DNA from 3 places in the Shewanella sp. S1-49-MNA-CIBAN-0167 genome. Region 2 is predicted to be linked to each of the others. Evidence: predicted binding sites of a transcription regulator. Region 2 holds the regulator's gene; each other region holds the start of a gene.
The links. The regulator MetJ, encoded in region 2, represses methionine synthesis genes. The targets are predictions, from matches to a motif close to TAGACGTCTAGACGTCTA.
Positions count from the first base shown of each region.

Region 1: a site for MetJ is predicted at 1,301-1,318, ahead of msrA (peptide-methionine (S)-S-oxide reductase MsrA). Genes of this name have one in related genera too.
Region 3: a site for MetJ is predicted at 4,504-4,521, ahead of metH (methionine synthase). Genes of this name have one in related genera too.

Region 1 covers NZ_JBEOPO010000012.1:52,119-59,660, forward strand. The annotation lists gene astE (succinylglutamate desuccinylase) at 82-1,113, opposite strand; gene msrA (peptide-methionine (S)-S-oxide reductase MsrA) at 1,341-1,820, shown strand; gene AAEZ00_RS07545 (hypothetical protein) at 2,035-2,394, opposite strand; gene AAEZ00_RS07550 (hypothetical protein) at 2,537-2,896, opposite strand; gene AAEZ00_RS07555 (hypothetical protein) at 2,908-3,936, opposite strand; gene trxB (thioredoxin-disulfide reductase) at 4,491-5,444, shown strand; gene AAEZ00_RS07565 (GNAT family N-acetyltransferase) at 5,692-6,252, opposite strand; gene AAEZ00_RS07570 (efflux RND transporter periplasmic adaptor subunit) at 6,410-7,542, shown strand, end outside.
Region 2 covers NZ_JBEOPO010000030.1:4,538-12,079, reverse strand. The annotation lists gene AAEZ00_RS14280 (pseudouridine synthase) at 1-386, shown strand, start outside; gene AAEZ00_RS14275 (tetrathionate reductase family octaheme c-type cytochrome) at 471-1,865, opposite strand; gene AAEZ00_RS14270 (DUF3373 domain-containing protein) at 1,922-3,634, opposite strand; gene AAEZ00_RS14265 (c-type cytochrome) at 3,785-4,114, opposite strand; gene AAEZ00_RS14260 (sulfite exporter TauE/SafE family protein) at 4,432-5,178, opposite strand; gene metJ (met regulon transcriptional regulator MetJ) at 5,254-5,568, opposite strand; gene metB (cystathionine gamma-synthase) at 5,778-6,947, shown strand; gene AAEZ00_RS14245 (bifunctional aspartate kinase/homoserine dehydrogenase II) at 7,100-7,542, shown strand, end outside.
Region 3 covers NZ_JBEOPO010000039.1:36,727-44,268, reverse strand. The annotation lists gene AAEZ00_RS16850 (lipase family protein) at 1-474, shown strand, start outside; gene metH (methionine synthase) at 613-4,329, opposite strand; gene AAEZ00_RS16840 (TetR/AcrR family transcriptional regulator) at 5,192-5,848, shown strand; gene AAEZ00_RS16835 (efflux RND transporter periplasmic adaptor subunit) at 5,838-7,187, shown strand; gene AAEZ00_RS16830 (efflux RND transporter permease subunit) at 7,184-7,542, shown strand, end outside.

The DNA.
Region 1 (7,542 bases), on a different contig from region 2:
TTAACGTAAACTACCTATCAATACTTACTTTAACGGTAAATGCATTTTACTCACGATTAACATGTATATATTGCTTTACGGCTATACGATTGACTCATTCGGTGCAGGCACTAAACATAACACTGTACGCTGCCCTATCGGCACATTCGCATTAGGAAACACAATCGCTTCTTGAGGGTGTTCTACTTTAATCTCTACACCACCTTCGGTTGCTAGCACTTCGCCCTGACTAAAGGCACTGAAGTTTTCGGCATCACCGGCAAAGCTAAAAGCAAAGTCTTCAACATGCTTATTGATCGAGCGAGACACCTTATATAAGTTGACCTTGGAAGAGTCGAACTCAACAGGCGCTAACGCAGTTTCGGTGATCAGCTTTTCAAGCATAGTATGAGTTTGAGTAAAACGACTCATGTCATTTTGCCCAAATGGCATCACCTTACCTAATTCAACCGTGAAGGCATCTGCTTGAAATTGCTGTGACGAATAATAACTAAACGTCGTTGTGGGTTCATGATGAAACAACATGGTATCGACACCACATGCCGCTAAAAACATGATTTGCTCCGCGCTAAAGGCTCGCCCTGGGCGGTATGGATAAATAGCAAATTTTTCATGCTTTGACGCACGGATGGCGGTATGTAAATCGTAATGTATGCGTTGATGGTCGCTATTGGCGTTAAAAAAGTCGGCGACATGTTGCTCTAATGCTTTGGCGCGGTGACGTTCTGGATGAGTTAAACCCTCACCTTTTGAGTGCGCACCACTGAACAGACGGTTCATGTTTTCGTCAATAAAACGGGTTTGATTAATGATGGCCGCAGGATTACCTATTAAGAATAAACACCGCTGTTTAGCGATGATTTTCTCACTCAACAAATCATGAATAAGTTGATTACACATTTCAATTGGCGCGGTTTCATTACCGTGGATAGCACTGGATAGTACAATGTCTTTGGTCGAATTTTGGCTCGGGGTAAACACAATGACACCCGTGTCGAGTACATCAACATGAGTATGTGTCCCTAACATAAAATCAAAACAGCCATCTATTTTGTCGGGATTGGCTAAAGTGTAAGCTAAAAAATCTTGGTCTTTCAGTAGATTAGATAACACAAACAACTCCTTGTATGCTTTATTATGCGGCATGATTAAGTTAGCCATTGTGCACCACTTAACATTAATTGCCTGTTTTTATCGGCGGATTCTAACATAGGCAAACATTATTTTATTGGTGGCATATGTTAGATTTATTTATTAATAAAAGTTTGCTTGCAAAACATCTCAATATTCAACACAACTATAGCCATCTAGACTTCTGTAAATTATTTTAAGGGTATGTCATGGCGTTAGCAACATTTGGTGCAGGTTGTTTTTGGGGTGTTGAATATTTTTTCCGTGACATTAACGGCGTCAGTAACGCAACTTGTGGCTACATGGGTGGCCAAGACAGTGCGACAACATATAAAGAAGTCAAAACCGGTTCAACCGGTCATGCTGAAGTGGTACAAGTTGAATTTGACCCGCAAGTAGTCAGTTTTGACGATTTATTGGACGTGTTTTGGCAGAACCATAATCCAACCATGTTAAATATGCAGGGCGGCGACATTGGTACCCAATATCGAAGTACTATATTTTTCCACGATAAACAGCAAAAGGCCGAAGCTGAAACCTCTAAGCTGGCGTTAGCGCGCAGTGGTAAATGGGGACAGCGTCATATTGTGACCGAAATTGTACCGATACAAACATTCCACATAGCCGAGGAATACCATCAGAATTATTTAGAAAAAAATAATTTACCAACATGTCACTTGGTTTATTAATTGGATTTAGATAAATAGTACTTTTCTTATTGCGTGATCAATCAAAATCACTGAGATTTTTGAGTTTACGACACATTGTTGAAATAAGGGAGATGTCCTTATTTCAACAATGAAAAATAAACACCCTATTTGAGCAACGGCAGAGGATAGATTTTTTTGTTAGCTTTTACTTAATATTACTCATCGATGTTCAATCAATCACCCAGTAACACTATTAACTTTTATGGATATATAAATAGTAAATAAATATTCCAAGAGTAAAAATACTGACCGATGAAATAATGTAGAACCACGCAAGTTTTTTGTCTTTGCTTCGACTAAAGCGCTTTGTCGCTTCAATATTAACAAGAGAAGCATGACGTTTGAGGTTGGGCCAAGCGATAACCCCAGCGTAAGCAACCATTCGTGTACAAATACCTTTATCCCAAGCAGGGGGCTCTATCCCTTCTTTCAACATTTCTTGCTCAAGATGTTTAATAGTAATGCGGCCAAATAAAAAAGTTGTAATACACCATATACAAAGAGCAATAAAAAATAATATTTCCATCCAACTTTCAGTTGATAGTTCTAACATAAATCCCTCGCTATAGGCTATTTAACCAGTCACCTAAATTAAAGGCTTTATTATCTCCGAATATCACAATCCCATCACCGGCCTTAGTAACCACAAAACCAATTGTTATCGTCGTATCTAAATATTAACGCAACCAATTTTGCTAGCTATCAGGGCCGTATAGATAAGCAACAGTGAACATAAGAGTAAAAAACACAACACTAGAGATCTGTACAAATACAGCCAAATACCAGTCGACTTTTCGACTAAAGCGCTTGGTAGCTTCTATGTCAACAATAGAAGCATGCCTTTTAGCGTTAGGGCGCATGATAATACTCGCATAAGCTGGGTATCTCATACCTATGCCTTTATCCCATTCTGCCGGCAATATGTCTTCTTTTGCCATTTCGCGCTCAATATGCTTAACGGTAATTCGGCCAAACAAAAGTACAGCAATACTCCACATACAGAAGGTAATAAAAAAAAATATACCCATCCAGTCTTCAGTTGATAGTTCTGACATGAATACCTCCTTTACAGGCTATTAAGCCAATCTCCGATATTATAGGCTTTATTGGCAGCCCATTTCCCAGCAATATCTCCACCTTTAGCCGCTACAACTCCAACCGTTATGGCAGTACCGATAATAATGACCCATCCAACAGGCGTAGCTAGCATAGCAACACCTAGGCCAGCTGCTACGACTTGACCTCCCCCCCATAAACCAGCAGCTGTACCCATACCAAAACCGGCAGTTTCAACTGCTGCACGTTTTTGCCAATTAGCTCCAGCTAAATAATCAACATGCACATTGCCCGCACGAATCCCAGCATCAAGCACAATTAATCCTTTACCGAGAACATTAGCTCCCATTTCAAAAGCACGTAAATTTTGAAAATCGACTGTAGAGGTAAATTGAATTGGTTTTATGGACCTACCGCTTTTTGCTTTATTGATACCACGATCAGCATTACGGTAAACAGTACCTCTTTTGCTTTTGACCCGACCAATGTATTTATTGATTTCTGTTTGGAATTTTTGATTAAAGTCTTTCCCGAGTTCCCTTGCATTTTGTTCTAATATCATCATTTGGGCTTTAGGATATTTTGCTTGTGCGCCAATTCTTACTTTCTCTAATGCATCTTGAAGTTTATGAGCGGCTTTAGCAAAGCTACTTAATCTTGTATCTAAGGCAGTTGATGCTGCGCCTATGGCTCCTATGCTTTCATTGCGCACCATGGGTGCTAACTCAGCTTGATAAAAATCAGCGAGTGCTTGCAGGTTTTCGCCTCCAAACATATAATCCATCACAGCGATATTTCGTTTTGCTTGTTGTGGTAAAGATTGTATTTGATTAAGCGTGCAAACTAATTCAGGCCTTTCTTGGCGCCAATTAGTGCCATTAGTGTTGCCACTACGCATAATAAAAGGGGTGCCAGCAGAGACAAAAGCACCATTAATATGTGGGTTGTCTTGTTGAAACGTGGCAAAGACTTGTTCGTTATTTGGGTTAATTGGGAAGGTATTACTTTTGCTATAGCATAGCTCTATATTATTTGGCATCGTTTAGTCCTTTAAAAAAATCAATCCTATTGAAGCTGCTATGAATCATTTGAGCTTCAATCAATGAGCAATGAATATATTATCATTTAAAAAAAATGATGTATAATTGTTAAACAAATATTTGGCTTTAGCGATGAGCGATGACGTTTCATTGGAATAAATGTTATTTCTCTGATCCAAGGTATGCTTTCAGATCAGCAATTGTTTAATCGCCATTTTAAAAACGATTGTTTTTTGCACACCAGTTCTGATTTGCTCACAAAAAAAGTCTTTAGATATCACTTACTATCGTTCGTTACTACTCATTTGGTATATTTTACCGTTGTGGTTACCTCTACCTAAGCAAGTTATAACGATTAACTATTCTATTGAAAAAAGTCAACAGGCACTAGCTCGTTTGATTTATTTCAGGCTAGTTCGCTTGCCTAAAGCGAGTTATTGACATAATAGATAACCCCAATCGATTTCTTACACTCAACTTCACTTTACCCGCCGCAGTAAATTCCATACAATCCATGGCAATTGCTTAGGGCATGTTATCGGAGAACAAAATCATGAGTGAAGCTCGTCACGTTAACCTACTAATTTTAGGTTCTGGCCCTGCCGGCTATACTGCTGCAGTTTATGCTGCACGTGCTAATTTAAAACCTGTGATGATCACAGGCATGCAGCAAGGTGGGCAATTAACCACGACTACTGAAGTTGAAAACTGGCCAGGCGATGCAGAAGACTTAACCGGCCCAGCATTAATGGAACGCATGCAAAAACATGCAGAAAAGTTTGATACTGAAATTATTTTTGACCACATCAACGAAGTAACCTTAACCGAGCGCCCTTTTCGTTTAAAAGGCGATAATGGCGAATTTACTTGTGATGCATTAATTATTGCTACTGGTGCTTCAGCTAAATATTTAGGGCTTCCTTCTGAAGAAACCTTTATGGGTCGCGGTGTGTCAGCGTGTGCGACTTGTGATGGCTTCTTTTACCGTAACCAAAAAGTTGCAGTGATCGGTGGTGGTAACACCGCGGTTGAAGAAGCACTTTATCTAAGCAATATTGCTTCTGAAGTTCACTTGGTTCACCGCCGTGACAGTTTCCGTTCAGAAAAAATTCTGATCAACCGTTTAATGGACAAAGTGGCTAACGGTAATATCATTTTACATCTCGACCAAACACTTGAAGAAGTCACTGGTAACGAAATGGGTGTAACGGGTCTTAAAAAGAAAAGTACTAAAGACGGTTCAGTAACTGATTTAGACGTTGCGGGTGTATTCATCGCCATCGGTCACAGCCCAAATACGGGTATTTTTGCTGACCAATTAGAAATGAGTCATGGTTACTTACAAGTAAACAGTGGCTTACAAGGTAATGCGACTCAAACTAGCATTGAAGGCGTGTATGCTTGTGGCGACGTAATGGATCAACATTATCGTCAAGCTATCACATCAGCCGGTACCGGTTGTATGGCTGCATTAGATGCAGAGCGTTTCTTAGACGCGCAAAAGTAATCTACCTCGCTAACGCTACAAAAAAAGAGCAGCTTCGTCTGCTCTTTTTTATTGTCTGATAAATGGTTTACATCGCTTTATACCCATCAGGCCTCAAGATGCTTTATCCGGTACCCGCTCGGATGCCAAATAAAGATGCCACATTTGTTAATGGCCATTCCCTTGTCACTTGTTGCAACGCCGTTGGCGTTACTCTGTTAGGTTTATGCCATTAATCTAGATAAATTATAATAAATTAAATGCCTTTTTAAACTTCTTTTTGATAAAACACTGCTTCGGTATCACCTAATGGATCTCGATGAATACTTTTGTGTTGGAAGGTCATCCCGAGTTTTTTCATGATCGCGATAGACGCTAAGTTTTCTTCTATCGCCACGGCACTGACATTAGTGACCTCATCTACTGCACTCACCACGTCCATGACAGCTTGGGCCGCTTCTGTTGCGTAACCTTTACCCCAACTTATGTGCTTAAATCGCCACCCTAATTCAAGGTTATGCGGCTGTGCTTGGGTAAAAAAATGCATTGGTCTGACTAACACCCAGCCCAAATAGGCACCGCTTAAGCCATGATTGTCGTTGTCAGCACACGTTAATGCCTGTACCTTCCATAATCCCCAACCTTTGGCTGGATTTAAATATTGAGCCAATCTGGGGATCATCACCGTATCAATCTGATGTTGAGTGGTTTTGTGTCCTCCATTTAAAAAATGCATCACCCGTTCGTCTTGGTCTAGTTCAAATAATAATGCGCTGTCATCAAGGGTTATTAATGATAATTGTAATCTAGAGGTATTAGCGACCAACATGTTTTTTATCCTTGGGTTGACGCACAAATTGACACACAAGTTTACACAATGAAACAACAAACAATAAACATATCGATTAACATATACCATTGAAAAAACTATTAGCAGTATGCACAGCAATTTGCTGCAAAAAAATCGGATATTAAGAGGAAGGATTGTGGCGACTAAAAAACAAATCATATTACCAATCATAGTATTAGGAATTGGAATAGCCGGTTTAGTTGGCTTCTCTGCGTTAAAAAAGCCCCCAGAAGAAAAGCCCGCTGTTGATAACACTCCTTTAGTGTCGGTTGAAGCAATAGAGTATAACACGATGACCTTTTCGGTCAGTTCATATGGTGTTGTGGCCGCCAAATACGATACCGAACTCGTGTCGCAAGTAAGTGGTGAGATTATTTATTTAGCCGATGGATTCGTCAAAGGCGGATTTGTTAAAAAAGGCGATATTCTCGCCAAAATAGACCCTAGCGATTATGAAGCAGGCTTATTAGATGCTCAGGCCAATGTTGCCGCATCCAAAGCTAATATGGTTCAAGAGCGAGCCAATGGCGAAGTTGCTTTGCGAGAGTGGGCGGAAATTACCAGCAGCAAGCCAACGGCTCTCAGTTTGCGGAAACCGCAATTAGCCCAAGAGTTAGCAAAGCTAAAAAGTGCTGAAGCAGGCTTATTACGCGCACAACGTGATTTAGAACGTACCGTGATCCGCGCACCGTATGATGCACTCATTTCCAGTCGAGAAATCGGTTTAGGTGCATACATGACTACGGGCAGTAAAATTGGCCATGTTTACAATACAGATACAGCTGAGATCCGCTTACCACTAGCCGATAAAGATATGCAATATTTAGACAGCAAAGGCACCCATGCTGAAGTGCAATTAGTGGGCAATTTTGCCGGAAGTAAACAAGAGTGGACAGGAAAAATTGTCCGCAGTGAAGGCGTGGTAGACAGTAAAAGTCGTATGACCTATTTGGTTGCAGAAATTGACGATCCCTACGGGCTTAACACCAATAAGAATGAATTACGTTTTGGCACCTATGTCACCGCTCATATCGAAGGCAGTAATGCCGGTAATGTGACCATTATCCCCCGTCATTTGATAGTAAATGGCTTAGTTGCCGTCATGGATGCAGACAAAAAACTGCGTTATAAACCCGTCACAATTATCCGCCAAGAAGGTGCTAATGTGGTTATTTCTGAAGGGCTTGAATCAGGAATGCAAGTGATAACATCAGCGCTTGATTACCCATTAGAAGGCATGAAACTGGCACTGCCAGAAGATAAGATTCT
Region 2 (7,542 bases):
AGCTATTAGCACAGTTAGCCGATAATACTTGCACCTTGCCCATGCATTGGACCGTTAAAAATCGTATCGTTGCGGCTACCCCCAGCTTTACCATGCAGGTGGTTGAAGGTGAGGCTAACAGCCATTCTGAAATCAGTTTAGTGGCGGTAATGGGTGATTTAGGCTTGTTTACATTAAGCCCAATCACAGGTAAAACTCACCAATTACGAGTGCATATGCAGAGTTTAGGTATGCCGATTTTAAACGACCGCTTTTATCCGATATTACAGCCTAAAGGGCCTGATAATTTTGGCAAGCCGTTGCAACTATTAGCGAAACGGTTACGGTTCACCGATCCTATTAGTGGTATTGAACAAGACTTTGAGTGCCAAGGATTGGATTTTTAGCTGACTTTTTAGCTAATAAAAAACCGCCATCGTAAAAGTCGATGGCGGTTTTTTTGTTTCAGCTTATCGCATTTCTAGTCTGTTCTAGTCTGCTTTAGTGTGTTTAATACCTTTGCGGTTTTTCATTGGGTCGCCATCATAACCAAGGGCTTTCCAGTCTAAACGCTCGCCTTTGTTATGACAGTCATTACATTGTAATGCCTTGTCTTTTGGTGACACCATGTGGTTGACACGCCACCACATTACGGTTTCAACAAAACCATGATTACCACTGTACTTGAGTCCTTTCTCTATCATGGTTGGGTTAGCTTCCATTCCCAGTTTTGCGGCTAAGTCCCAATCAAATTCACTCCAGTAGCCACCTTCACCGTAAATTTTAGGCGTCAGTAAGATGTTGAGTTCAGTGTCATAAATTTGTTTGCCTGTATGCACTTTAAATGGGTAGATTTTGGCTTTAGGATCGTTAATATCACCTAATGGATAAGCTAATTTAAGCACTTTAGCTGGGTCCATTTTGTCGCCAGGCATGTAAGCATCGGCGTAGCCATTAAACCAAGCATATTGTGGTTTCACGTCTTTTTGCCAAATAAAGCTACCTTTCTTTTTCATATAGGTGTGCTTGCCGTATTGATCTGTCGTTACAGGAATATCTTGACCTGCGGTTGACCAATCCCAACGCATTTTGGTGGTTAGATTTTTAGCAAATGATGGAATATGACATGTCTGACACGCCACGGCTGCTGTATGAGTGTTCAGTCTTTTATTTTGATGTGGAGCTGCATCATGGCAGTTTTCACAACCAATATGATTTTCACCACCTGGCGATACTCCCATCGCATTACCGGTAATTTGATGATTTTCGGTGACATGACAAGTTTGGCATTGGAAATCGTTACCATCGGTGTCCATGTGCACATCGGTGGCTTTGTCTGGGTAAGACATGGAGGAGTCTAAATCGCCATGTTTAACACCATCACCGCCGCCGCCGTAAAAGTGGCAACTGCCGCAATTATCGCGCACTGGTGCACCCACATTTTGTGCTACGCGGGCTAAATTGACTCTTGCTAAGGCCTCGCCGGCACCAACAGGGTCTTTTATGTAAGTACCAGTCGTGTCGTGACAGACTAAGCAGTCCACTTTGCTCATGTCTTTAAAGTCGAATGTAGAATCTTTCCAACCATAACCCGCATGACAACTGGTGCAGCGCGGTTCATTACCCGCTATCGACACACAAAAATTGTTGATGCTGTTTTTCTTTCCTCTCTTAACGGTGCGACCAGGTAATTCTTGTTCCAATTCCCAAGTCCAATGTGAAGACTTCATAAACTCTTCAGCATGTTCTTTATGGCATGTTAAGCATTGTGTCGTCACTTCAGGGCCATTGGCAAAAGGCCCTTTCAGCGCCTCTTTATGGTCAAATGCAGCCTGCGCGCTACTGCTTAATAACAGTAATACAGCCAGTGCTGATAATAGTTTCATGATGTTTATCCTTACCCCTGAGCTTGTGCTCAGGGGGGCCAAGTTAGAGATTTAAGTTAGAAGTTAATCGTTAGTGAAGCATTAACGTCATAGGCGGTGTCGACCACTGGCAGCATGGAGTAAGCGTTACCGGCAATCACATCGTCAACTTTCAGAGGTGAACCTACTGGTGAGCCACTTCCGGTATATTCATAGTCGTAATACAAACCGGCTAACTTGATAAACATTTTTGGATTAATATCAAAGATATAATAGGCTTCGGCAACATGACCACGGGTGGCTAACTTACTGCCAATAGGGTCATCTTGAGCTTGGGTGAAGGGACTCCAGTATTTAGAACCGTAGTTATACTCCAAGCCGAATTTACCGTATGGTGCAGGTATTTGCATACCCACATAAATGCCATAGCCATCTTTGGTGTCACTATCAACCGTTTCTTTTGGTACCATAATAATTTCTGTACCCGTGCTGTTAAGTTCTGCTTCAAATACTGCATCGCTTAACATGCCACCGAACAAACCTGCATTACCGTTAGGTTCTGCACGAGTCCAACCGAGTGAAGCAAACACTTTCATGTCGTCATCGGATTCATAGGCATAACCTAATCCACCTAAATATATATCTCCAATTACACCACTAGGCTGTACTCGGGTGACGAAGTTAAAGTTGTCAAACTTTTGCATGTCTTGATACATGGTTGGGGCAAAGATACCCGCGAGTTGAGTTGGGAATGCCATGGTGCCTGTGAAGCCATCATTGACATCTTTAGCGCCGAATAAAGTGAACTGCAAGAAGTGGTTACCGTCGTTGATAACGTCGATATTAAAACCACCGAGGTGAGTGTCTTTGGTGATGATGTCACCAAACAATTCGCCATTGCCGTATTGCGACTCAAAGCCTTGACCATAGCAAAAACGCACGGTTTGGCCTTCAATGCCGGTGATATCACCCAGATTGTAACCTAAGGTTAGGCCATCGAAGTTGAAATTGACTAAGTGACCTGATGGCGTGCCGCCTCTGAGTTCATTTTCACGATAATGACTTGGTGGGCCGTACGTTGAGGGGCGACGTCCGATAGAAAGGTACGTGCCGCTACCGTTAATGTCTTTCCAGTTAAAATAGGCGCGTTCTACTTTTAATTCATCACCACTGGTGCTGCCGCTACTGGTGCCGTCCATGGTGAATGAGTTCCACGAGTCAAACACTTTAACCCCGCTAGAGTCTCCCCAGCTCTTAAACATGGTCAAGCGTCCGGCAAAGCTGACGTTATCCCATACTTTGGCATTAATGTTTAGGCGCAACCGCGTGGTATAAAATATATCGTTATCAATATCTTGTTGAGTTTTTTGACCTAACAGCATTGGCATAACGCCATTTAGCGCACCGCTTTGAAACGCGCTGGCTAAATCAGGGTTAGCCATCATCATTTGGCCTAATGGTGAAGTGGCACTATTAGGATCGCCAAATACTCCTGACATGGCTTTAGCGCCAAAGTCAGAAAAATTGACATTCATGGCTGGGTTCCAAGTGACATTTTGATAATGTAATGAATGTGCTTTGGTTCTAAAATCACCTGTGATTGCGACTCTATCTAAGGCAGTATGACGCTCGGTTTTGTCAACCCGCGAGCTTAAGTAGTCAAGATCATCGGTAACGCTAGCAAGCTGTTGTTTCAGGTCGGCAATTTTTTGTGAATCAGTGTCTGCCGCTAGACTTGCACTACTCATAAAAAGAGCGTTGGCAACTAATATTGAGATGAGAGTTCTCATGGTATTTCTCCCCGTTAATTGCCAAATGGTCAGTTCAATTTGGCAATTTTTTGGTGTAAGTTTCCCTGAGGCTAAGCCCCACTATTTTTTTCGGTTTGTTTATTGGCTGATATTTTCGCTTAGGACGAAAAGGTGCTCAGCATTGATGATTTAACCGCAGGTTGCTGGTTGGTCTGAATCAGCTGCGTGATCATACAAAAACTGTTGAATGTCTTTCAGGTCTTTTTCTGATAAGGCTTCAAAAATGGCGGGTTTAGCTTTGTGCATATCACGGGTAAAAAATCGATCCCACTGGCTCATGGTTTTTGTCATTGGAGTGAGTTCTACGCCTTCACTATTGACACTGTGGCACGCTTTACATTCTTTTTTGTACAGGTGTTTGCCTTTTTTAGGGTTACCACCATCGGCTGCCATTACTTGGCTACCGAGTGATAATGCAATGGCGATTGCGATACCAACTTTAACGTATGTGTTCATCATTTTATCCTCTATAGAGCTTTTTTATGGTTGAAGCATTAGCAACATGTGATCATTTCTTTGCTGTAAAGAATGTTACCTAAAAATAGGTATTGTTAATTTGAAGTAGATCATATTCATGAGAAAAATCTAATTGAAAAAAAGTTAATTGAAAGAAATCTAATGAACAACTGTGATGCAGATCTATTGTGCAGAGGATAAAATTTTGTTAGGTAACATGGTACTAGGTAGTGATAGATGTTCGGCCACATATAAGAATGTGTTGTTGTTTATGTCTGAATCGTATGCGATAAAAAAAAGGGGCTGTTAATAGGCAGAGATTAATTAGCAGAGATTAATGTGTTGACCGACATGATGACCAATATTGTTGCGCTAATGCTACATAATATTAATGTCGCCATACGGGTTTTTTCTTTATCGATGCGGCCAATTAATCGGCCAGCGACAAGGTAGCCCGCAATCACTGAAGGCAATAACAACAGTGATAACCATAAGTGCTTGAGCTCAACTAAGCCAACAACAGCTAGAATAGCTAGCGCAATTAATGAGCTAAAGACAAAGAAGGCTGATAATGCGGCTCGAAATTGACTGGCATCTTTGCCTGCAAGCAATATAGCCATTGGTGGACCTCCAATGGCAGCGATATTAGCAAATATGCCCGAAAATACCCCGGCGATAAATAAACTGCTGCGATTTATTGGTGCGGTAACGCGATAGGTACTCAGGATCACGGCAATAAACACAATAGCCGCAATAATTAAGCCTAATATGGGTTGGGGCGCAAACAATAATAATCCAGCACCTAAGAATCCCCCAGGAATACGGCCTAATAGCGCATATTGCAGACCATTAAACTGTAAGTGTCCGCGCTCTCGAAAAAGTGTCATGGCAGAGATAGCAAAACCCATGGCAATAATGGGCACTGGGACTAATTGAGGATTAACAATGTACAGCAGCGGGCTGGCAACAACGGCTAACCCAAAACCAATTAAGCTTTGGGTTAGTGCGCCAAAAAACACGATAACTGATGCCAGTATCAAGGTTGTTGGATCGATAAATGGCATCATAAATTCTCGTTAACAACATCACTGCTTCTTAAAAGGGCAGTTTAACAGTTTGTGAGGTAATCACTAACCAGTGAATTATTCGAGCTCTTCCCACTCGATCCCCATATCATCCATTAATTTTTTCGCTTCACTTGGAATGCTGTCAGGTTGATCTTTTGATAAATCAATATCATAAGGCAAAGGTTGACCTGTGTACGCATGCAAAAATGCTTCGCACAGCAGTTCACTGTTGGTTGCATGACGCAGATTGTTTATCTGGCGTCTGGTACGCTCATCTGTCAGTATTTTTAGTACTTTTAGAGGTATAGAAACTGTTATCTTTTTTACTTGTTCACTTTTTTTGCCGTGTTCGGCATATGGGCTGATATATTCGCCATTCCATTCAGTCATTAACTTACCCTTAACGATAAATACGGTGCAGATTTTAAACCGTTACACTCTCTAGTCAAATTATTGCGAATATTTAATCTCGATGCAAATAGATTTCTTGATGTTTAGACGTCTAAGCGTCTATTTTTGTTGACGGATGAAGATCTCTTCGGTAGATTTAGACGTCTAGACATCTCTTTGTGTGTTTGTGACATTTTTAGGAGTCAATTATGACTAAGCATCAAAGCGCCACATTGGCCGTTCGCCAGGGTATTGAAACAGACACACAGCATGGCGCCATAGTGCCCCCAATTTATTTATCAACCAATTATTCCTTCGATGGTCACAACAATCCGCGCGAGTTTGATTACAGCCGATCGGGTAATCCGACCCGCTGTATTTTAGGTGAAGCGCTGGCCAAACTTGAGCAAGGCGCTACAGGTGTAGTGACCTGTACTGGCATGGCCGCCATTACCTTAGTGACTAGCTTACTTGGTCCAGATGATTTATTAGTGGTGCCGCATGATTGTTATGGTGGTAGTTATCGCCTATTTACGCATTTGGCTAAAAAAGGTCAATTTAAGTTGTTGGTTGTTGATCAAACTGATGCACAAGCATTGAACCAAGCCATTGCCCAAAAACCGAAAATGGTCTGGTTAGAAACGCCATCGAATCCACTGCTGCGGGTGGTCGATATTAGTGCTATTAGCCGAGCCTGCCATGACGTCGGTGCGTTAGTGGCGGTAGATAACACCTTTTTATCGCCAATATTACAACAACCCTTGTTATTGGGTGCTGACATCGTTATTCACTCAACCACTAAATACATTAATGGTCACAGTGATGTGGTGGGTGGCGCTGTGGTGGCTAAAGATGCTGAAGTGGGTGAATTATTGCATTGGTGGTCAAATACGTTAGGGTTAACGGGATCTGCTTTTGACAGTTACTTAACCTTGCGTGGCTTGCGCACTTTAGCGGTGCGAATTCGTGAGCATCAGCGTAATGCGCAAAAAATTGTTGCGTTATTGAGTGCCAGTGCTGTGGTGTCCAAGGTGTATTATCCGGGATTAAAAGACCATCCTGGTCACGACATTGCGGCAAAACAACAACAAGGCTTTGGCGCGATGTTAAGCTTTGAGTTGTTCGGTGGTGAAGCTGAAGTGGAGGCATTTTTACAGGCATTATCCCTGTTTAGTATTGCGGAAAGTTTAGGCGGAGTGGAAAGCTTAGTCGCTGTTCCGGCCACGATGACCCACAGAGCTATGGACCCACAAGCAAGGAAAGAGGCTGGTATTAAAGAGACTTTATTGAGATTATCGGTTGGCATTGAAGATGCTGAGGACCTTGTGGCCGACATTAAAGCTGGCTTAGCTGCTGTTAACGCGATTAAATCAGCTTAATTTGGCTTAAATTAGCTTAATTCGAGTTTAAGTTAGCTGTGGTTTTGCCCAAATTAAGTAAAATAGTAAAAATATGCACTTGCAACACTATTCATTTCAAAATAGAAGTCTAGCAGTCGCAACACAAGTCGTAGTTGTTTAAGGAGTCAGTAATGGCGCGAAGTCATTTACACAAGTTTGGTGGTTCAAGTTTAGCGGATGCAGATTGCTATCGCCGTGTTGCACATATTCTTCTTACACATGGTCAAAGTGATGATTTAGTGGTGGTATCCGCCGCCGGAAAAACGACTAACTTTTTATACAAATTACTCAGCCTGCGTGACAGTAGTCAATTGTGGCAAGGGCAACTACAAATTCTGATTAGCTATCAACAAACGTTAATTGAACAATTATTATCCAATGAACAAGCGCGAGACTTGCGCGAACGTTTGTCTTCTGACCAATCTCAGTTAGTCAGTCTGTTATCCTTAGAGCAACGCAATGATTACCAATTTAATCAAGTGGTGAGTTTTGGTGAACGTTGGTCCGCGCGCCTGATGGCGGCTTTGTTACGAGAAATGGGGGTGGCAGCCAATCATGTTGATGCTTGCTCTAT
Region 3 (7,542 bases), on a different contig from region 2:
GTTGCAGCTAGAATCGCATTGCTATCTTACCAAATTGAAAAAAAACCCAAAAGATTACCTATCCATAATAAGGTAAAACAACACTTTAAGTTCAACGCAGAAGATGTCCAACAGGGGACTTCTGGTGGTTTCTTTTGGTGCGAAACGACAGGCTTTTTGCTCATTGGCCAAGGACATAGTCAGCAACATAAGGGCGATCACGTGATTGCAATACGGGGTACAAATACTTTAGCTGATGCGGTAACCGATATTACTGCTCATTCAAAAAGTAATGATGCGGGTAGCTTAGTTCATACAGGTTTTCAAACAACATTTGAATCTTTTAGAGATGGGTTAGCTGACTATTTAGATAAACCTGAAGTGTTAAAGAGTACAGGTATTATCCATTGTGTTGGTCATAGTTTAGGTGGTGCATTAGCGACTTTAGTTGCAAATTGGGTTAAAGCTAAATATAACAAAACAGTTTACTTATAAACCTTTCGACCTATATCCAAACGAAGTTTGGACATAAAAAAGAGTAACCGCGATTACTCAAGGTTACTCTTTATTCGGGAGCACTCTCTACTCTGGGTCACTCTCTACTCTGGGTCACTCTCTGCTCAGGATCACTCTCTATTCTGGGTCATAGTCCAATATCGGTGACAACCATCGCTCTGTCTCTGCTAAGGTCATGCCCTTACGTTTAGCATAATCTTCAACTTGATCTTTACCAATATTGGTCACGCCAAAATAGCGTGATTTTGGGTGGGCAAAGTACCAGCCAGACACTGCAGCGGTTGGGTACATGGCGAAGCTTTCGGTAATGTTTAAATCAATCGTTTCATCGGGTTTGAGTAAATCCCACAACAAACCTTTTTCAGTATGATCCGGACACGCTGGGTAACCTGGTGCTGGACGAATACCTTTATAACGTTCGCGAATTAACGCTTCGTTATCGAGTATTTCATCGGCGGCATACCCCCAAAACTCTTTACGGACGCGCTCGTGCATACGCTCGGCCAAGGCTTCGGCTAAACGGTCGGCTAAACATTTGAGCATAATCGCATTGTAGTCATCATGGTTGGCTTCAAAACGGGCTACATGTTGATCAATACCGTGACCTGTTGTCACCGCAAACCCGCCCATGTAATCGGCAACGCCGCTGTCTTTAGGTGCCACAAAGTCTGATAAACAGAAGTTGTCGTTACCCACGCGTTCAAGTTGCATGCGCAGATGATGGGTGGTCATTTCCAATGTGGTGCGAGTGTCATCGGTATACAGTTCAATGTCGTCGTGATTAACGGTATTGGCTGGGAATAAACCGATGACGGCTTTGGCGGTAAGCCACTTTTCAGCAATAATTTGCTTCAGCATGGCTTGGCCATCGGCGAATAATTTAACCGCTTCTTCACCGACCACTTTGTCTTTTAAAATTTCAGGGTAATGACCGTGCAGTTCCCAGCTTCTAAAGAACGGTGTCCAGTCAATACGTTCAACTAAATCATCTAGCGGGTAGTCATCAAATACTTGGCGACCTAACACGTTAGGCGTAAATGGGCGGTAGTTTTCCCAGTCATGTTGGCAACGGTTTTCACGCGCCGCTTCAATCGACACTAAGGTTTTACGCTTGGTTTGCGATAAGCGTTTTTCACGCATCATGTCGTATTCAGCATAGGCTTCGTCGATGGTGGCTTGGCGGGTGGTATTGTTAATCAGTTTCGACACCATAGGCACGGCGCGGGATGCATCGGCAATATAAATGGCGCCGTGTGGATAATGCGGCGCTATTTTCACAGCCGTATGAATTTTAGAGCAAGTCGCCCCGCCGATAATGGCCGGAATGGTTAAGCCTTCACGGTGGAAGGTTTTCACGTTGTGGACCATTTCATCAAGGCTTGGGGTAATGAGCCCTGACATGCCGATGATGTCGATATTATGCTCTTTAACGGCATCGAGAATTTTATCAACCGATACCATCACCCCAAGATCGACCACTTCGTAGCCGTTACAAGCGAGCACGACGCCGACGATATTTTTACCGATGTCGTGCACATCACCTTTTACGGTGACCATTAAAATTCGTCCGTTTGACTGACCCGCAACCTTCTCTAGTTCGATATAAGGATTAAGGTAAGCAACGGCTTTTTTCATCACTCGAGCCGATTTAACCACTTGCGGTAAGAACATTTTGCCCGCGCCAAATAAGTCACCGACTACGTTCATGCCGTCCATTAATGCCCCTTCTATCACATCAAGTGGGCGGGTGGCTTCTTGGCGTGCAGCCTCGGTGTCTTGGTCAATAAATTCAGTAATGCCTTTGACCAAGGCGTGCGACAACCGCTTGGACACCGGCCAGCTACGCCAGGCTAAATCTTCTTTTTTGGCCACTTGGGAGCCATCGCCGCGAAAGGTTTCGGCGATGTCGAGTAGCTGTTCGGTGTTGCTTGAGTCGGCAACCGGGCAAGGTAAGTTTTGTACTACGTTTTCAACCCGTTTTTTAAGCTCGGGATCTATATCATCGTATATGGTTAACTGACCCGCGTTGACAATGCCCATGTCCATGCCGGCTTGAATAGCATGGTATAAAAATACCGCATGAATCGCTTCACGTACTGGGTTGTTACCCCTAAACGAGAATGACACGTTAGACACACCACCGGAGATCATTGCATGTGGCAAGGTGGTTTTGATGTCTTTAATGGCTTCGATAAAGTCGACAGCATAGTTGTCGTGTTCATCAATACCGGTGGCAATGGCGAAGATGTTGGGGTCGAAAATAATATCTTCTGGTGGAAAGCCGACCACATCAACCAAAATACGGTAAGCACGGGTACAGATTTGGGTTTTACGTTCACGCGTGTCGGCTTGGCCGTCTTCGTCAAAGGCCATTATAATGGCGGCGGCGCCATAGCGTTTCACTAAGGTGGCTTGCTCGATAAATTTGGCTTCACCTTCTTTCATCGAAATCGAGTTAACAATGGACTTGCCTTGGACGCATTTAAGGCCCGCTTCAATCACTTCCCATTTAGACGAGTCGATCATGATCGGCACGCGGGAGATATCTGGCTCAGAGGCAATTAAGTTTAAAAACTTCGCCATGGAAGCCACGCCATCGAGCATGCCTTCGTCCATGTTGACGTCGATAATTTGGGCGCCGTTTTCGACTTGCTCGCGCACCACATCGAGGGCTTCTTCAAACTTTTCTTGCTTAATTAAGCGTAAAAACTTGGCTGAGCCTGTCACGTTGGCGCGCTCGCCGACGTTGACGAATAGCGAGTTTTTATCGATGGTCAGTGGCTCTAACCCCGACAACCGACACGCCACAGGAATGTCTGGAATGTGTCTTGGTTCATGTCTGAGTACTGCTTCACGAATGGCATTAATGTGGGCGGGGGTGCTACCGCAACAACCGCCGACAATATTGAGCATGCCTTCTTGGGCCCATTGGTTGATGACTTCAGCCATCTCTTCTGGGGTTTCATCGTAGCCGCCAAACTCGTTGGGTAAGCCCGCATTTGGATGGGCGGAAACATAACACTCGGCAATACGTGACAATTCTTCAACGTAAGGACGCAGCTCTTTTGGCCCAAGGGCGCAGTTAAGGCCAATGGATAACGGCTTAATGTGGCGCAGTGAGTTATAAAACGCTTCGGTAGTTTGGCCGGTTAAGGTGCGGCCCGATGCGTCGGTGATGGTGCCGGAGATCATAACGGGTAAGCGATCGCCAAGTTGATCAAATACTTTTTCAATCGCAAATAGGGCGGCTTTGGCGTTTAAGGTATCAAAAATGGTTTCAACCATAATGATATCGGCGCCGCCTTCGATTAAGGCGCTGGTCGATTCGACATAGGCTTCGACGAGTTGATCAAAGCTGACATTACGAAACCCTGGGTCGTTCACGTCTGGGCTGATAGAACAGGTGCGGTTAGTTGGCCCTAATACGCCGGCAACGTAACGTGGCAAGCCTGTTTGCGCAGCTACTTCGTCGGCAGCTTGGCGGGCAATTCTGGCACCGGCTAAGTTAATTTCGGCGGCCAGTGACTGCATGTCGTAGTCGGCCATAGCAATGGTGGTAGCGTTAAAGGTATTGGTTTCAATAATGTCGGCACCGTTCAATAGGTACTGAGTATGAATATCTTTAATGATTTGCGCTTGGCTGAGTACTAATAAGTCATTGTTGCCTTTAACATCGCAATGCCAATCTTTAAAGCGCTCACCACGATAATCTTCTTCTTCCAACTTATGGTCTTGGATCATGGTGCCCATGGCGCCATCTAAAATCACAATTCGCTGCGCTAACAATGCATTAAGTTGTTCAAGTGTTTGACTGTAAGAAGTCGATTTAGCCATAACAGTTACCTTTTTATCACTATGTTGCTTGATACCTTGATTGAGATAAGCATACCCTTATTTTTACAATAATAGGGCGATAACATCATTTCTGTGTACAACTGTTGATTACAATTGCTGCTTACAATGCGCATCTTCTAAATGATTACCTTTTAAGATAGCCTTTTGGACATATAAACGTATAGACGTCTATACTACGCGAGTTTTCACCGCCAGAGCAAGGCTGATTTAACTTCTACTTGGGTTAAGCGATGGGGGACGTCAGTTAGCCGCAGAAATGTTCAACCAATCAACATAATAGTAGGTGTTTTTTATTGATCTAAGCCTATGTTTAATAGAAATTTATTATCAATATATGTTTATTATCTTATTCGATTGCTTCAGGCTGCTTGTCGTCAAACAGGTTGAGGATGACAAGCCCAATGAGGCCGAACACTTGAGCATCCAAATGACAACATACTATGGCTTTAAAACCGAGTTGAGTTATAGGGCGTAACTCAAGCTGTTTCAGCAACATATTGCCAATTTTTATCACAAGCTTGGAAAGCGGCAAAGTCTACGATGTAGCCAATATTGCAGCATAGGGAGAAACGTTTAATGACAGATACCGTCTTCTGCCAGAAGGCACTAGATAAAAAACTGAGATAAAAACCCTACATGGTTATACAAAGGTTCTAAAGCATTAACCAAATCACCTCCCCGCTAAACATAAAGGGTTATACTCATGCTGTTATAGTTTTTTATTCATATTTAACAACTTGTTAATAGCTGTATTCTTCGTTATCGCTGATTTTGTGGAATTATTTCACTGCCAATTAATGTGCTCTGCTCTTAAAATAATTCTTTAACTGAGGAATTCTGTATGCCTGATAGCAAGAATAAAGTGGGACGCCCCAGTGGAGAGACCCAAAATCGCGATAAGCTTATTCAGGCGGCAAGATCTCTTTTTGTCGAACGTGACTACTCTCAGGTTACCGTTCGTGATGTCGCGGCGCTTGCAGGCACTGATCCTGGGCTTATTCGCTATTACTTTGGCTCTAAACAAAATCTGTTTATCGCGATGTTGCGAGAGACTGCGGCGCCAGTGAAACAAGAGCTCTACAAGGTGAATAAAGAAAAACAAGCCCATGGCCCGGCAAGCTTGATGCAGACCTACTATCAAGTGATGTCAGCGCATCCCCATTTCCCAAGATTAATTTTCCGTCTGGCAGGCCTAGATCAAAGTATTCCCGAAAATAAAGAGATAACCAAGGTGTTTAACGAAATTGTCAATGTGGATGACATCATGATGTTTGATAAACTCGAAGCTAAGGGACTGTTGCACGATGATGTTGATATCCATTGCGCTCAACTGAGTTTTTTTTCGATGATGATCTTTCCATTTATTGTGCCCGAAGGGTTCTTGAGTCGACTCGGTATACAAATCACCCCAGAATTTTTAATGAAACTTGCACAGCAAAATACCAATCTGCTTGCAAGAGGCTTGATGCCGACAAAGGACAAAAATAATGACCAGTAATAAGAAACGTTTTCTGCTCCCCGGTGTCCTAGGCGGAATGCTGATATTATTTTTAGCTATAGCCCTAAAACCATCACCCTCGGTTGTCCAGAGTTATGATAAAGCCAGGGCGGTTGACATTCTCACCCTGGACAAAACCTTGCTGGCCCCAAGAATACAGGGGTTTGGTCGCGTGACACCTAAGCATATATGGCAAGCCGTCGCCGAAGTGAGTGGCAAAGTTATCTACCGCCACCCTCAGCTTGAAACGGGCCGAATGTTACCAAAGGATACCTTGGTGCTAGAGATAGACCCTCTGGAATATGAGTTGAAGCTGGCACAGGCACAAGCGAGTCTCAATGCTACGTCGGCACAACTGACAAGGCTCGATCAGCAGGAGCGAAACCTCAATACCAGCCTGCAGATAGAGAACCAGAAACTGGATCTGGCTAAGCAGGAATATCAACGTAAGCTCACCCTCAAAAAGCGTAATTTGGTGTCGATTTCTGAACTTGAAAGTCAGCATCAGTCCTTGTTGGTACAAACCAAGTTGGTAGAAGATCTGCAAAACTCAATTAAGCTCCTTCCCGACGATAGAAAAGTGAGCCAAGCACAGCAAAGCGTCGATGTTGCACAGTTAGAAGATGCCCGCAGAAGACTGAAACAAACCAAGGTTGTGCTGCCTTTCGATGCCAGAGTGGCCGATATCAACATTGAGCAAGATCAGGTGGTTGCCATGGGCTCAACTATGTTGATCGCTCACCAACTCGGTACTGCGGAGATAATGGCTGAAATATCGCTGCAGGACATGCGCACTTTAGTCAGCAGTATTGAAATGATCCCTGAACAAAATAGTCTACCTTCTTTTGAGCTCTTAGCATTACAAGCCGATGTAGAGTTTCAGGTAGGAAGCAATCGTTTTACTTGGCCAGCTAAAGTCACCCGGGTGGCTGAAACGGTTAATCCGAATCAGGCTACCATCGGCTTATATCTTGAGGTTGAGCAGGATATTCGTCAGCTTAAGCCATTCAGTCGGCCTCCTTTGACCAAGGGAATGTTTGTTTCAGCGCGGATATACGGCCAGGCAAAGCCACATTTTATCGTCCCCGAGAAGGCGCTTCACGGTGACAAGCTATATCTGATGAGCTCGGATAATAAACTGATGATAAAACCGGTGACCATTTTGTTCCGTAATCAAGATCAAGTGGCGATTAAAGCAGACGTTATCGTTGGTGATAACATTGTGCTCAACGATCTTATTCCCGCTATCCCAGGCATGTCTTTAAGAGATATCTCATCAGACCTCGACGTTAATGCTGCTGAGCAATCTCAGGTGAACCGAGAGGAGGCCGGTCAGTGATCGCTTATATCACCCGTCATCCGACCTTAGCTAATTTGTTGATGCTCAGCCTACTCTTGCTCGGATTATTGAGTTTGGGATCAATAAAACGTGAGACTTTTCCAGAGTTTGCGCCTCCCTATGTTACCGCTACCGTGGTTTATCCCGGCGCGTCGCCGATAGAAGTGGAAGAAAGTCTATGTCTGCGTATGGAAGATGCGGTCGATGGGCTAGGCAATGTCGAAGAAGTAAAATGTGACGCACAAGAAGGCGTCGCGTCCATGACTATCAAGCTGGACGGCAAAGCCGATATTGGGCGCGCTATTGTGGATGTGCAAACCCAGATCAATGGGATTAAAAACTTTCCATCACAAAT